DNA from 2 places in the Actinoplanes sp. NPDC051475 genome. Region 1 is predicted to be linked to the other one. Evidence: riboswitches for the same ligand, from Rfam matches in the RefSeq annotation. Region 1 holds a riboswitch; the other holds the start of a gene.

Evidence for each region. A riboswitch is a leader RNA that binds a small molecule or an ion and turns the genes downstream of it on or off. The one in region 1 is predicted to bind ZMP and ZTP.
Region 2: linked by a shared signal. The riboswitch ahead of AB0368_RS01320 (tetrahydrofolate dehydrogenase/cyclohydrolase catalytic domain-containing protein) and the one ahead of AB0368_RS34005 (glycine hydroxymethyltransferase) in region 1 are both predicted to bind ZMP and ZTP.

What each region holds. Positions count from the first base shown of each region.
Region 1 covers NZ_JBFAZZ010000023.1:12,072-19,215, reverse strand. Annotated here, with positions in the region: gene AB0368_RS34025 (substrate-binding domain-containing protein) at 1-258, shown strand, start outside; gene AB0368_RS34020 (discoidin domain-containing protein) at 242-2,425, opposite strand; gene AB0368_RS34015 (metallophosphoesterase) at 2,926-3,423, shown strand; gene AB0368_RS34010 (L-dopachrome tautomerase-related protein) at 3,435-4,526, opposite strand; gene AB0368_RS34005 (glycine hydroxymethyltransferase) at 4,603-6,027, opposite strand; ZMP/ZTP riboswitch at 6,047-6,138, opposite strand; gene add (adenosine deaminase) at 6,166-7,089, opposite strand; gene AB0368_RS33995 (sodium:proton antiporter) at 7,136-7,144, shown strand, end outside.
Region 2 covers NZ_JBFAZZ010000001.1:280,144-287,287, forward strand. Annotated here, with positions in the region: gene AB0368_RS01290 (ROK family transcriptional regulator) at 1-550, shown strand, start outside; gene AB0368_RS01295 (hypothetical protein) at 565-1,215, opposite strand; gene AB0368_RS01300 (hypothetical protein) at 1,282-1,524, opposite strand; gene AB0368_RS01305 (hypothetical protein) at 1,725-1,955, shown strand; gene AB0368_RS01310 (polysaccharide deacetylase family protein) at 2,079-2,891, shown strand; gene AB0368_RS01315 (glycosyl hydrolase) at 2,888-3,943, shown strand; gene AB0368_RS01320 (tetrahydrofolate dehydrogenase/cyclohydrolase catalytic domain-containing protein) at 3,933-4,826, opposite strand; ZMP/ZTP riboswitch at 4,842-4,923, opposite strand; gene AB0368_RS01325 (hypothetical protein) at 4,971-5,867, opposite strand; gene AB0368_RS01330 (hypothetical protein) at 5,864-7,144, opposite strand, start outside.

The DNA of each region.
Region 1 (7,144 bases):
GATACGGTGCGGGCGCTGCGGCAGCTGGGCCTGCACCGCCGGGTAGCACTGGTCGGCTTCGACGACTTCCCCCTCGCCGACCTGCTCGACCCCCCGGTCACCGTGGTCGCCCAGGACCCGGCCGCGATGGGCCGGGCGGCGGCACGAGCGCTCTTCGAGCGCATCGACGGAGACACATCGGAACCGCGCGAGATCAGCATCCCGACGATGCTGATCCCGCGCGGTTCCGGAGAGCTGCGGCCTACGGGAAGTTGGTGACCGTCACCGGTACGGTCGCCGTACCCTGTGCCGCCGCGCCGGTGTTGTTGACCACGTGGTCGATCACCCCGACGCCACCCAGCGAGACAGTGAAGACGTTGTGCAGCCGCACCCCGCCGTTCACCGGGACCTCGAAGCCCCGGTCCGAGTGCACCTGCGGGTTGACGTTGAAGTAGCAGTAGCTGCCCATCGCCCACGCCTCGTGGCTCGTGACGTTGTCCGCCACCTTGTACGCGGCGTACCCGTTGGCACCCGAGCGCCACGCCGCGTTCGACGGCGGGTCGTACGGCTGCTCGTTCTGCAGGAAGTACGTGCGGCCGCCGTTGCCGTTCCAGATGACCTCGTACTTCTGGTAGTGCTCGACGAACAGGCCGTACGCGGTCACGTTCTGACCGTTCACGATCAGGCCGGTGTCGGCGGTGTTGACCGTCCAGCCGTAGGTGCCCGCGTTGCCGTGGTCGGCGCGCCACGCCCAGATGTGGTCGATGATCGTGTTGTTGCTGTTCACCAGCAGGCTGTTGGTGGCCTTACCGGCGACCGAGCCGCCGATCCGGAAGAACACGTCCTGCACGGTGGTCGGGTTGCCGGCGTGGTTGGCCGAGGACCCGTTCGGGCCGACGACCAGCAGGTTCGCCGAGTTCTGGGTGCCGGCGTCGAAGAGCAGGCCGGCGATCTTCACGCCGTCCACGTCGGCCACCTGCATCGGGGTCACGCCGTTGTCCGGGATGATCGTCGCGTAGCCCAGGCCGAGCACGACCGTGTTGGCGCGGGTCACGTTGATCGTCTGATTCACGTGGTAGATGCCGGGCTGGAAGATCAGGTTCAGGCCCTGCGCGAGCGCCTGGTTGATCGTCGCGGCGGAGTCACCGGGCTTGGCGACGTAGAACTGGGTCAGCGGGAGGCTGGTGCCCGGGGTGTTGCCGTTGACCCAGGTCGCGCCCGAGGCGTTCTGCTGGAAGTTCGGCACGAAGACCGCGTACTGGCCGCCGGTCTGGTAGAGGTACGGCTTCTCCCGGATCACCGGCGTCGTGCCGATGGTCGTGTACGGCGGGTTCGGGAAGCTCGAAGCCGGAGCACCCTGCACGCCGACGAACATCTGGTTCCACACCGCGTTCAGGCTGGAGCCGATCTGGCTGTTGCGGGTGAACCACTGCTGCTGCGAGTACTGCTGCTCCGAGCCGCTGATCCGCGAGTCGGCGATGTAGCCGCCGGACGCCCAGCCGTACCCGGCCGGAGCGAGGTTGAGGTCGCCGTGGATGTCCATCCGCCGGAACGGCGCGGCCTGCGAGACGGCCCACCGGTCGGCACCGTTCACCGGGTACAAGGACACGTTCTCGACCGACCGCCAGAAGTTCTGCGTGGCGTTGCCCTGGAACCAGCCGGCGTCGACGGTGATGTCACCGTTGATCCGTACGTCCTGCGGGTTCTGGCCGAGGCCGAGCACCGAGGTGTAGAAGCCGACCTGGATGTTGAGGCCGTTGTACGTGCCGGGTTTGAAGGCGAGGACGTACCGCTGGAGGCCGAACTGGTTCGACTCCTGCTGCCGGAAGATGGTGTCGGCCTGGCTCTGGATCGACGCCGACGACATCGACGGGTCGAACACGATGACGTTCGCGCCGAGGCTGCCGCCCCCGGGGATGGTCGGGTCGGTCGTGGTGCCGCCGAAGACCTTGAACTCCCACAGCGAGTAGCCGTAGGGGGTCGCCCGTGCGGTGCCGGACATGCGCACGTACCGGGCAGTGGCGCTGACGGAGACGCTTTGCGTGCCGAGCTGGCCGGCGAGCGCCGGGCTGGCATCCGTCCAGGTCGAGCCGTTGGTGGAGGTCTGAATCTTGAAGGTCTTCGCGTACGCGGCCTCCCAGTTCAGCTCCACCCGGGTGATCGCTGAGCTGGCGCCGAGGTCGACCTGGAGCCACTGCGGGTCGGCGAAGGCGGAGGACCACCGGGTGCCGGTGTTGCCGTCGACCGCCGCCGAGGCCGGGTAGACGCCCGGGTTCTCCGACGACGAGGCGGTGGCGGGCTTGCCCTGGGAAAGCAGTGTCTCGGCGGCGTGCGCGGCCGGCGTCGTGGACGCGCCGAACGCCGCGACGATCGCGACGACCAGGCCGCCGGCGGCACCGAGGCGCCACCGGCGGCGAGATCGGGGGATGACTGCGGGGACGGTCATGACATCTCCTCGTACGGAGGGGACCGGACGCGCGGGGTTCGCGTCCGGAGTACCTCGCCGCGGGAAACGGAGCCGGTTTCGCGCGGCGAGGACGAAGCCGGGGAAAGCTCCGTACGGGAAGGCGATCGTGTGAGAGAGCGCTCCCCCGTGCTGTGACGTTAAGTTCGTTACGTCGATGTGTCAAAGGTTCGGCGGACTGGTTACGCGAACGGTTCCGGAACCGGTTCCGCCGTCCGGTCAGCCCAGTTCCGGTCCCCTTGCGTCATCCGGTATCGTCAGCACTCCTCACCGTCCACTGTCGAGCCGCCATCACCGCTCTGAACAGGGAATATGCAATCCGGCTCCATTCGGAGACGCGCCGCCGCGACGGCGCTCGCGGCGGCCGGATAACGCTTTTCCGGACGGCCATCGATGCGCCCGAATGAGCTGTTTCGAGAAGGACGGGCTTACGCGGCATTCCGGTCACGCCGGGCAGCGCCGGACCACCTACAGTGGCCCGTATGCGGCTGGTGCTGACGACCGACACCCACGTCCCGAAGCGGGCCCGCGACCTCCCGCCCGAACTATGGACCGCGATCGACGCGGCGGACGTGGTGGTCCATGCCGGCGACTGGGTCGACGTCGGGATGCTGGACGCCCTCGAGACGCGGTCCCGCCGGCTGATCGCCTGCTACGGCAACAACGACGGCCCCGCGCTGCGCTCCCGCCTGCCGGAGATCGCCCGAGCGGACCTCGACGGCGTACGACTTGCGGTGATCCACGAGACCGGCGACGCCAAGGGCCGCGACGAGCGCTGTGCGGCGGCCTTCCCGGACACCGACGTCCTGGTATTCGGCCACTCCCACATCCCCTGGGACACGACGGCGCCCGGCGGCTTGCGGTTGCTCAACCCCGGCTCGCCCACGGACCGGCGCCGGCAGCCGCACTGCACGTACATGACGGCGACGATCTCCGACGGTCGGGTCTCGGACGTGGTCCTGCACCGCCTCGCTCGGTGACGGCCGCCGGGTCAGATCAGCCGGACCGGACCGGCGTCGATCGCGACGCGGAACAGCGAATACGGGTAGCGGCGCAGATCCCGGCCGTTCTGGTACGTGGCCTGCCGGTGCAACTGGTTGGCCGTCACGTACAGATATCCATCCGTCACCGACATGGTGTCCGTCCACAGGAGCCGCGGGTCGTGCACGAGAGTCTCGATCACGCCGTCCGGCAGCCGTCGCAGGATCGCGTTGTGCTCGGCGTTCGTCAGGTAGAAGCGGCCCTTGTCGTCGGTCTCCAGCCCGTCCGAGACGCCGCCCTTGTCCCCCTCGTCCACCACCGTCGCCGCCACCTCGTCGTCACTCATGGCGCGGTCGACCAGGGCGTCCGTGGAGACGCTGTACCAGCGCCGGGACATCAGGGGGCAGTAGTAGAGCCGCTCGCCGTCGGCCGCGATCGCGATGCCGTCCGCGCCCATGGTGACCGGCTCGGGCGGCCCGTCCGCGGGCCGTTCGAGGAACGGCGCGCCCTCCACGACGGGAAGGAAGCCCGGCGGCCGCTCAGCCTTGGTGGACGGGTGGTCGTGCAGGCGCCGCCACGCCGTTCCGCTCCTGAGGTCGACCACGATGATGCCGTTCGGGCCCTTGTCCGACGAGTCGGTGATGTATGCGACCCGGCGCCGCAGGTCGAAGCGCACGTCGTTCAGGTACGTCGTGGGCAGCGCCGTCCCGCGGTCGAAGCAGATCGTGTGCACCACGGTGTCGGTGGCGAGGTCGATGCAGACCAGCTTGGGGCCGCCGACCTGCGTCTCCTCGAACATCGGGGAGCCGGTGTCGAGCACCCAGAGCCGGTTCGCCGGGTCGACGACGACGCTCTGCACGGACACGAACGCCCGCGGGTCGTCGTTGCTGGACGGGGTGTTGTGCGCCTGGTCGGGGTAGGCGACCACGCTGCCGTCCCGCAGCTCGCCGACGGTGAAGACGACCTCATCGCCCCACTTCGGGAAGTTTACGAAGATCCGGCCGCCGGCCGACACGGTGACGCCGGTGGGCATCGGGCCGCAGTCGAACGTGTGCACCGTCTCCAGCGAGCCGATGGGCTCGTCGGTGGGTTGGTCGCTCATCGAAAGCGCATACCCCCGGCACCACCCGGTGAAACAGACAGAACGGGCCCGGCCGGAGCCGGGCCCGCCCGCGGTCTCAGACGCCCAGGTCGACGCTCGGGTAGAGCGGGAAGGCGCCGAGCAGCTCGGTCGCCTGCTTGCTGATGCGGTCGGCGACGGCCGGGTCCAGGTCGAACTTGGCCTTGGACGCGCCGGCCTTCGTCTGCGACAGGACCGTGTGCATCAGCTCGGCGATCTGGTCCATCTCCGCCGTACCGAGGCCGCGGGTGGTCAGGGCCGGGGTGCCGACGCGGATGCCGGAGGTGTACCAGGCGCCGTTCGGGTCCTGCGGGATCGAGTTGCGGTTGGTGACGATGCCGCTGTCCAGCAGCGCCTGCTCCGCCTGGCGGCCGGTCAGGGCGTACTTGTCGACGTCGATCAGGACCAGGTGGTTGTCGGTGCCGCCGCTGACCACGGTCGCGCCGCGCTTGATCAGGCCCTCGGCGAGCGCCTGGCTGTTGTCGACGATGCGCTGCGCGTAGTCGGCGAACTCCGGCCGGCGGGCCTCGGCGAAGGCGATCGCCTTGGCGGCCATCACGTGGCCGAGCGGGCCGCCGAGGACCATCGGGCAGCCGCGGTCGACCTGGTCGGCCAGCTCCGGCTGGCAGAACACCGCGCCGCCGCGGGGGCCGCGCAGGCTCTTGTGGGTCGTCGTGGTGACGATGTGGGCGTGCTCGATCGGGTTGAAGTCGCCGGTGAAGACCTTGCCGGCGACCAGGCCCGCGAAGTGCGCCATGTCGACCATGAAGGTCGCGCCCACCTCGTCGGCGATCTCCCGCATGATCCGGAAGTTCACCTTGCGGGGGTACGCCGAATAGCCACCGACGATGATCAACGGCTTGAACTCGCGCGCCGACTCGCGCAGGGCGGCGTAGTCGATCTGGCCGGTGGCCGGGTCCACGCCGTAGCTGCGCTGATCGAACATCTTGCCGGAGATGTTGGGGCGGAATCCGTGGGTGAGGTGGCCACCCGCGTCCAGCGACATGCCGAGCATCCGCTGGTTGCCGAACGCCTGGCGCAGCTCGGCCCACTCGGCGTCGGTGAGGTCGTTGACGTTGCGCTTCTGCACCTTGGCCAGCGCCGGCGCCTCGACCCGGTCGGCGAGCACAGCCCAGTACGCGACGAGGTTGGCGTCGATGCCGGAGTGCGGCTGCACGTACGCGTACGGCGCGCCGAACAGGGCCTTGGCGTGCTCGACGGCCACCGACTCGACGGTGTCGACGTTCTGGCAGCCGGCGTAGAAGCGGCGGCCGATGGTGCCCTCGGCGTACTTGTCGGAGAGCCAGTTGCCCATCGCGAGCAGCACGGCGGGAGACGCGTAGTTCTCGGACGCGATCAGCTTGAGGGACTCGCGCTGATCGTGCAGCTCTTTGGCGATCGCGTCGGCGATCCGGGGCTCGACGGCGCGCACGGCGTCCAGCGCGGCGCGGAAAGCGGTCGATTCGGCGTTCAGCTCAGACATCGGACCTCCCTATCACAGGTGATGAGGCCCAGGCGCACGGCAGTCACCCCGGTGGGTGGGACCGCTCCCCGATGGTCATCCATCTTGAACGCGCCAGTCACGGCCCGCCGACGAGCATACCGGCGCCGGACGCCTCGGTCACATCCCTTCCAGGCGTGACCGGGTCTTCTCGTCGCAGAGCGCGCCGGCCAGGCCTGCCTCGAACGCAGCATCCTCCGTGACGCCCAGTTGCGCGGCGAGGGCGTACTCATGAGAGAGGTCGATGCCGAACATCGCCGGGTCGTCGGTGGAGACCGAGCAGAGCACGCCGGCCCCGACGAGCCGAGTGATTGGATGGTCGCACTCGGTGGCATAGCCGAGCCGGATGTTCGACGTCGGGCAGACGTCGAGCACGATGCGGCGCTCGGCCATTTCGGTCAGCAGTTCCGGATCGCCTACTGCGGTGATGCCGTGCCGGATGCGGCTCGCGCCCATCCGCAGCGAGGAACGGACCGACTCCGGGCCCGCCGCCTCCCCCGCGTGCGGGACCAGGCCGAGCCCGTGGTCCGCGGCGTAGCGCATGGCCGGCTCGTACGGCTCGTCCGGGAACCGGCCCTCGCGACCGGCCAGGCCGAACCCGACCACACCCCGGTCGCGGAAGCGGACCGCGGCCTGGGCAACGCGCATGCCGAAGCCGGGGTCGGAGCCGCGGTACTGCTCGGGGGTGAGCCGCACGATCACCCCGTGGGTCTCCTCGGCTTCGGCCGCTCCGTCGCAGTATCCCGCCATCATCGCGTCGAGCCCGATCTCGTCGGCCAGCGCCGGATCGGGAGTGAAGATGCCCTCCACGTACACCGCGCCGTGCTGTTTCGCCTCGCCGGCGTAGTCGACGACGATCCGCCGGAAGTCGTCGGGCGTCCGCAGGCAGGCGGTCGTCACGTTCCACAGGTCGATGAAGTGGTGCAGGTCGCGGAAATCGGTGGCGACGTCCGGCACCGGGAGCCGATTACGGCGCGCGATGGCAGTGAGGGTGTCCGGGCGTACAGAACCTTCGAAGTGGATGTGCAATTCGATCCGCGGCACTCCGGCATTGTGCCCGGGTACGAAACCCGATCATTAGCCTGGGCGGGTGAACGGT
Region 2 (7,144 bases), on a different contig from region 1:
CACCGGCATCGGCGCGGGAATGATCATCGGTGGCGAGGTCTACCGCGGGGCCGACGGAGCGGCCGGCGACATCGGGCACATCCAGCTGGCCGTCGGGGACACCGAGAGCGAGCCGCTGTGCCGGTGCGGCAACTCGGGGTGCGTCGAGGCGTACGCGGGCGGCTGGGCCCTGGTGCGCGACCTGCGGGCGGCCGGCCGCGACGTCTCGTCCGTCGACGACGCGGTGACGCTGATCCGCACCGGCGACGTGACCGCGGTACGGCTGGCCCGCCGCGCCGGGCGCATCATCGGCCACGCCATCGCCGACTCGGTCAGCCTCTTCAACCCGCGTGTGATCGTGATCGGCGGCCAGCTGGCGCGCATCGAGGAGCAGCTGTTCGCGGGGATCCGGGAGATGGTCTACAAGCGGTCGCTGCCCCTGGCGACCCGCAACCTCGAGATCGTCGCGACCAGGCTGGACACCCGCTCCGGGCTGGTCGGGCTGGCGATGCTGCTCGCCGACGACATCTTCGCCCCGGAGCGGGTAGGTGCGCTGATCGGCCGGGGCTGATCAGCGCACGCGCTCTACAGACCTAGCCGCAGCGCCGCGACGCCGGCCGGCGACAGCGGTCGCGCGGTGGCCCGCAGCAGGTCCGCATGGATCATGACCGGCAGCTGGGTGCCCAGCGCGCACAGGGCCGGGTAGTGGTCGAGCACGTCGCGGTGGCTCAGCGCACCGACGCCGATCAGCAGGCCGTTCACCGCGCTCGGCGTACGGGCCAGCTCCGCGCACAGCTCCATGCGCCACACCGGGTCGTCGACGTGCGCGGCGAACTCGCGCGCGATCCTGTTGCCGACCGAGCAGGTCTCCTCCGGTGCGGCATGCCGGCCGGAGGGCGCCAGCACCGGCGCCAGGCGCACCGCGACTCCGAGCCGGAGCGCCAGCTCCGGGAGGGTGAGCACCTCGAGGCCGAAGGAACAGGTGTCGCAGAGCCGCTGGAAGGTGTCGGCGTGCACCACGACCGCCTGTCTCGGGCAGCTCGCGGTCGGCCCGCACACGGTGTCCATGATGATCTCGGCCAGCCGCCCCGACTCGTCGAAGCGGCCGACGCCGAAGAACATGGCCGGTACCTCCCGGTAACGGGCGAGGGCGGCCCGTTCGCTGCCGTAGCCGTCGGGATCCACTCCGATGCGCGGTACGCCGTGCTGCGCATGGAGCTGGATGAGTCGGAACATCCTGGTCACCCCCGGGTGGGTCGAAGAGCTGTGCAACCCGGGGTACGCGCCACGAGGTCCGACGGTTCATTCCTTACGCTGAGTATAAGAAAAGTTGCCCTTTTGGCGCTGAGCCGTCAGGCGGAAGCAGTCGAACGTGACTGCGTGTAGCGCATAGGTCGCGGCGGTGAGCACGGCGAGCATGCCGGCCAGAATCACGATCAGCTCGCCGTCCAGGGCGCGCCAGGCGGTCGGCAGCGCCATGAGGCCGAGCACGAGGCCCGCCTCGCAGGCGGCCTCGGCGAGGCGGCGCGCACGGTCTGATGTCATGGTCATCACCTTGCCGTCACCGAGGGTGCGCGCGCTTCCCTCCGCAGCCGGATCGGCGCCTATGACTTTCGGCAGAGCCCTTTCGTCCCCGGTCCGGGGCAAAAAACCCGAAAGGCCGCATCGGGTACGCGTACCGCCTAGCGTGGGACAGGTCGCCCCGTTCCGGCGGCGACCTCCCGCCACCGGCGAAAGGTGACCCCATGACCGTGCAGATCCCCGCCGCCCGGTACGACGACCTCGCCGAGACCCTGGCCGTCCGGATCGAACGGCGGCTGGCCGCGCTCGCCGACGAGTTGGAGCACGCGGGCGTCGTCGCGTACGAGGCGGACCGGGGTCTCGCGACCCGGGGCGGCGTGGTGAGAATGACCGTCGCCGATATGTCCGCGGTCGTCGCCGCGGTCGTGCTGGACACTGGGCAAACCGCCCCGTAACGTGGCCTGAGCGGCGCGGATGTGGCGCCGCCCGGCCCTGCGACACCAGCGCGACGAACCACGAAGCTTGCCGGGTCCACGACCGATAATGGTCATGTCCGGAAGCGCGTGGGAGGGGTTGCGGTGACCGTCACGGCGCCGTCGGCGTGGGAGACCATGCCGGCGTTGATGTACCACTCCGTGTCCGCGGTCGCCGGCCCGATGCGCGACCTGGCCGTGCCGCCGGAGCGGCTCGCCGAACAGCTTTCCGCGCTGACCGCGGCCGGCTATCGGCTCGTCGGGCTCACCGAGGCGCTGGACCTGCTCGAACAGGGCTGCCCGGACCGGCTGATCGCCGTCACCTTCGACGACGGCTACCGCGACTTCCTCACCGAGGCCGTCCCGGTGCTCGCCGAGGCCGGCGCCGGCGCCACCCTCTATGCGTCCGTCGGGCACCTCGGCGAGTACGCCGACTGGCTGGGCCGCTGGTCCCCGGACTTCGGCAAGCTGCTCACCTGGGACGAGCTGGCCGAGGTCGCCGACGCCGGCATCGAGATCGGCAACCACAGCCTGGTCCACCACCCGCTCGACGTCCTGCCCGCCGCCCAGCTGCTCGAGGAGACCGTCCGCAGCAAGGACGAGCTGGAGCAGCGACTCGGCCGGCGGGTGCGCAGCTTCGCGTACCCGCACGGCTACAACGGCGCCAAGGTGCGGGCCGCCGTGCTCGCCGCCGGGCACGACAACGCCACCGAGGTGGGCCGGCGGCTGCACACGCCGGGGGAGCGCCGCTTCGCCGTACCCCGGTTGCAGCCGACCCCGGACCTGACCGGCGCCGAGCTCGTGGCCCTGGTGGCCGGCGGGGGCTCGCCGCTGGTGCCGCGGCTCAAGCAGCTCGCGCAGCCCGGCTGGCGGGCCGTCCGCCGGCTGGCCCGGGCCGCCGGCCGGAACCTGACATGAGTCCCTCGCACCGCGCGCCCCGCCGCAAGCTGAGCCGCCGCCAGGTGCTGGGCTTCGCCGCGCTCGCGGCGGTGCCGGCGGCCACCGTGACCGCGCTGCAGATCCGCCCGGACGACGGGCCCGCGGAGGCGACCAGCTCTCCCGGCCGGCCGGCCACCGGAGCCCCGCGCGCGTCGGCTGCTGCCCCGCCGGCGGTGGTGACCAAGGGCGGCGGCACGGTGCCGTTCCGGCCGGGCAAGGCGATGCTCGGCGCGTATCTCGACCTGTCCGGCACCACCCGTGCCCAGGCGCAGAAGTTGCGCCGCGAGCAGATCGGCCGCGACGAGCGGATCCTGAACGTGTTCTACGACTGGGACGACCTGCTGCCGCGCTCGATCGACGGGCTGCCGGAGCACGCGTTCCCCATGGTGTCCTGGCGCGGCACCCGCTACGCCGATATCACCTCCGGCGCGAGCGACGACCTCATCGCCCGCGCCGCCCGCCGGCTCAAGAGCATCGGCCGCCCGCTGCTGCTGCGCTGGGGCTGGGAGATGAACGGCGACTGGTACGACTGGGGCGCCGTCCGCAACGACAAGAACGCCAAGGGCTTCGTCGACTCCTGGAAGCGGCTGCACCGGATCTTCGGCGAGCAGGGCGCGGACAACGTCGCGTGGGTGTGGAGCCCCAACTGGAACTCGTCACCGGTCGCCGACTGGAACACGTACGCCGCCCTGTACCCCGGGGACAAGTACGTCGACTGGGTCGGTGTCTCCGGCTACAACCTGCACCACGAGAACCCCGAGACGCTGTTCGGCCCCATCTACCGCTCCTACGCCGCCCGCAAGCCCATCCTCATCACCGAGGTCGGTGCCGTGGACCGCGGGGGCCGGACCAAGGCGGACTGGATCACGCTGTTCGCCGACTGGGTCACCGCGCACCCGGCGGTGGGCGGGGTGACCTGGTTCGACACCGACACCCACCCCGGGTACACGGAGAAGTGGCGCATCGACACCGACGCCGAGTCGCTCAAGGCGTACGTGGCGATGGCGAAGAGCGCCCGCTTCAGCGGTTGACGCCGGCCGCCTTCTCCGCCGCCTCGATCGCGTTGCGGAACAGCATGGCGACCGTCGTCGGGCCGACCCCGCCGACGCGCGGGGTGATGGCCCCGGCGACCCCGGCGACCTCCTCCGCCACGTCGGGCAGCAGGCGGCGGCCCTCGTAGCGCACGCCCGCGCCGATCACGGTGGCCCCGGGGCGCACGTGCTCGGGCTGGATGATGCCCGGCACACCCGCGGCGGCGACGAGGATCTCGGCCCGCCGGGTGTACCGCTGCCAGTCCGGCACGCCGGTGTGCACCACCGTCACGGCCGCGTTCGCCGTCGGGCGCTTCTGCGAGAGCAGCATGGCCAGCGGCCGGCCGATCGTGGCGCCGCGGCCGAGGATCACCACCTCGTGCCCGGCCACCGGGATCTCGTGGTGCGCGAGCAGCGCCTCGATGCCGGCCGGCGTGCACGGCCGGGGCCCGGGCAGCCCGACGGAGAGCCGGCCGAGGTTGAGCGGGTGCATGCCGTCGACGTCCTTGTCCGGGTCGACGGTCATGAGCGCGGCGTCGTAGTCGATGTGCGCGGGCGGCGGGTACTGGATCAGCAGGGCGTGCACGTCCGGGTCGGCGTTGAGCCGGTCGATGACCCTGTGCAGGTCGTCCTGGGTGGCGGTGGCCGGCAGGTGCTCGTGCGGGGAGACGAAGCCCAGCTCCGCCGCCTGGCGCTGCTTGATCCGGATGTATCCGGCGCTGGCGTCGTCGTCGCCGACCAGGATCGTGGCGAGCGAGGGCTGGACGCCACCCTCGCGCAGCTTGGCCGCCCGCTGTGCGACGTCGGCCAGGACCGCGTCGGCGACGGGCTTGCCGGGCAGGAGCCGGGCCTCGTGAGCCGGCGCCTCAGGGCTTTCGGACATGCGCGTCTCCCAGAGCGTGGGCACCCAGGCGGACGGCGCCCACGACGTGCTCCCCGATGGTGGTCCATCCTCGATGCCGCCAGTCGCGTGTCGCGGACAAGTATGCCGTGCGTCGCCGCGAGCACCGAAGGGGTGTCACCCGCGCTATTCGACCGCGCTGATGTACAGGGTGCGGAAGGCGGCGGTGTCACCCGCCCGGTAGAGGCCGACGGTCATCCGCTGGTCGCCCGGCAGGGTCAGCTGCTCGCTCCAGGTGCCGTCCCCGGCCGGCGCGATCACCCGGCGGGTCGGCGTGGTCCCGGCCGTCCCTCTCACCGTCAGCGTGTACGGGCCGTCCGAGGCGACCAGCCCCGACGCGGACACCGCCACGACCCGGTTGCCCGACGCGTCCACCGGCCCGGAGGGGGCGGCGGAGAGGGCGGTCACCGTTGTCTCGTACGTCTCCCGCGACGTGCCGAACGACAGCCAGCTGGCACCGCCGAGCACCGCGAGAACCAGCGCCAGCGGCAGCAGCTGCCTCACCAGCCGGCTGCGCTGAGCCTTCTCGTCGGCGGCCGCCTGTTCCTCGTCCTCCGGTGGCACCACGGACATGACGATCGTCCGGGCCTCGGCCATCACCGTCGCGTCCCGGGGGGTGAGGTCGATGCGGGACCGCCGCTCGCCGACCGGCCGGGGTTGCTCCTCGGTGGCGGCCGGGGCGGCCAGGGCCCCCTTCGGCAGCAGCAGCGGGACGGCGAGCGCGATGAGCGTCAGGCTGCCGGTCGCGAGGGTCCAGGACAGCCGGTCCAGCGGGACGCGGCACAGGTAGATCAGCAGGCCGGCGACGACCAGCACGGCCATGCTCAGCGCCGGGGCCAGCACGGTGCGCTCGACGGCGGTGAGCGTACGGCGGCTGAACAGGGCACCGGTGACCGCGATGCCCGGCAGCACGAAGGCCAGTAGCAGGCCGCCGGCGACGGTCAGCGGCTTCGGCCCGGCCAGGACGGCCACGGCGGCGGCGACGGTGAGCCCGGCGACGACCCGGGTGAGCAGCGTGTTCACTGGGCCCCCATGCGGTAGACGCGGACGGTGCCGTTGTCGTAGAGCCGGTCGACCCCGGTCAGCGAGTCGAACTTGGCGATCTGTGTCGTGGTCAGCGGCCGGGTGATGGAGCCCGCGTTCGGGTCGTTCTCGAAGTACGCCTCGCCCTCGGGCAGCTGCTCCGACAGGCGCTTGTCCACCACGAGGTACTGGATGGCGAGGTCGGAGACGAACTGGTCCTCCGCCAGGCCCCAGTCGTCGGCGTAGTAGAGCGGGCCGACCTCGCGGACCGGGTCCTGCCGGCCGTACGTGGACGCCAGCGACACCGACGTGACGTCACCGCCGATCCGGTTCCGCGGCCCCAGGCTGCGCCGCTCCCAATCGGCGGCGTCCACGCCGTACACGTCGACCGACCGCTCGAAACCGCCGGCCAGGTACGGGCCCGGCAGGATGGAGCCGAGCGGCGGCCAGCCACCGGCCCGGGCGCCGATCATCAGCAGGGTGATCATCGCCGAGCCGGCAGCGACCCGGCTGTACAGGTTCCAGCCGCCGGGCGCGATCACGTCGATCGCCGGCGCGGCGGCCCGCCAACGGTGCCCCTCGGCGTCCTTGGCCGGGATGATCTGCACGCCGCGGACCAGCGCGATCGCGGCCAGGATCGAGATCGGCACGTACGTGAAGGTGGAGAGGCGACCGGCGATCTCCGGGCCGTTCTGCCCAAGGAAGCGCACGCCGTTGCCGGCGAAGAAGACGGCGCCGCCGATGACCGCCGCCCACCGCCAGGAGTCCCGGTCCCGGCGGTGGATCATGTCGCGGACCAGCGCGGCGTAGAGCACGAAGAGCCCCAGCAGGCCGGTGCCCTGCACGAGCAGCTGGCCGACGCTGACCGACGCCGTGGTGGACGACGCCTCCGAGCGGCCGTTGATCAGGTTCGAGATGGTCTGCCCGACCTGCTCCACCGGCGCTTCGAGATAGCCGACCACGTCGCGGGCCACGGTGAGCATCCAGACGGCAACCACGACCATGGCCACCGCCGGCATCACCAGGGCGGTCCAGCGCCGCGGCCGCTGCACCGTGAGCTCCACCACGGCGAGCATGAGCAGCGTGATGAACAGGGCGAACGCGGTGACGTGGTGGCTGACCGTGGTGAGCGCGGCCGAGCAGATCGCCAGCGTCAGGAACTGCCGGCCGCCCTCGGCCCGCCACCGCCGGGTCGCCCAGATCGTCAGCATGAAGAACGGCAGCGCCGCGGTCTGGTAGAGGAACATCGAGTTGAAGAACAGATAGTGCAGGGCTGT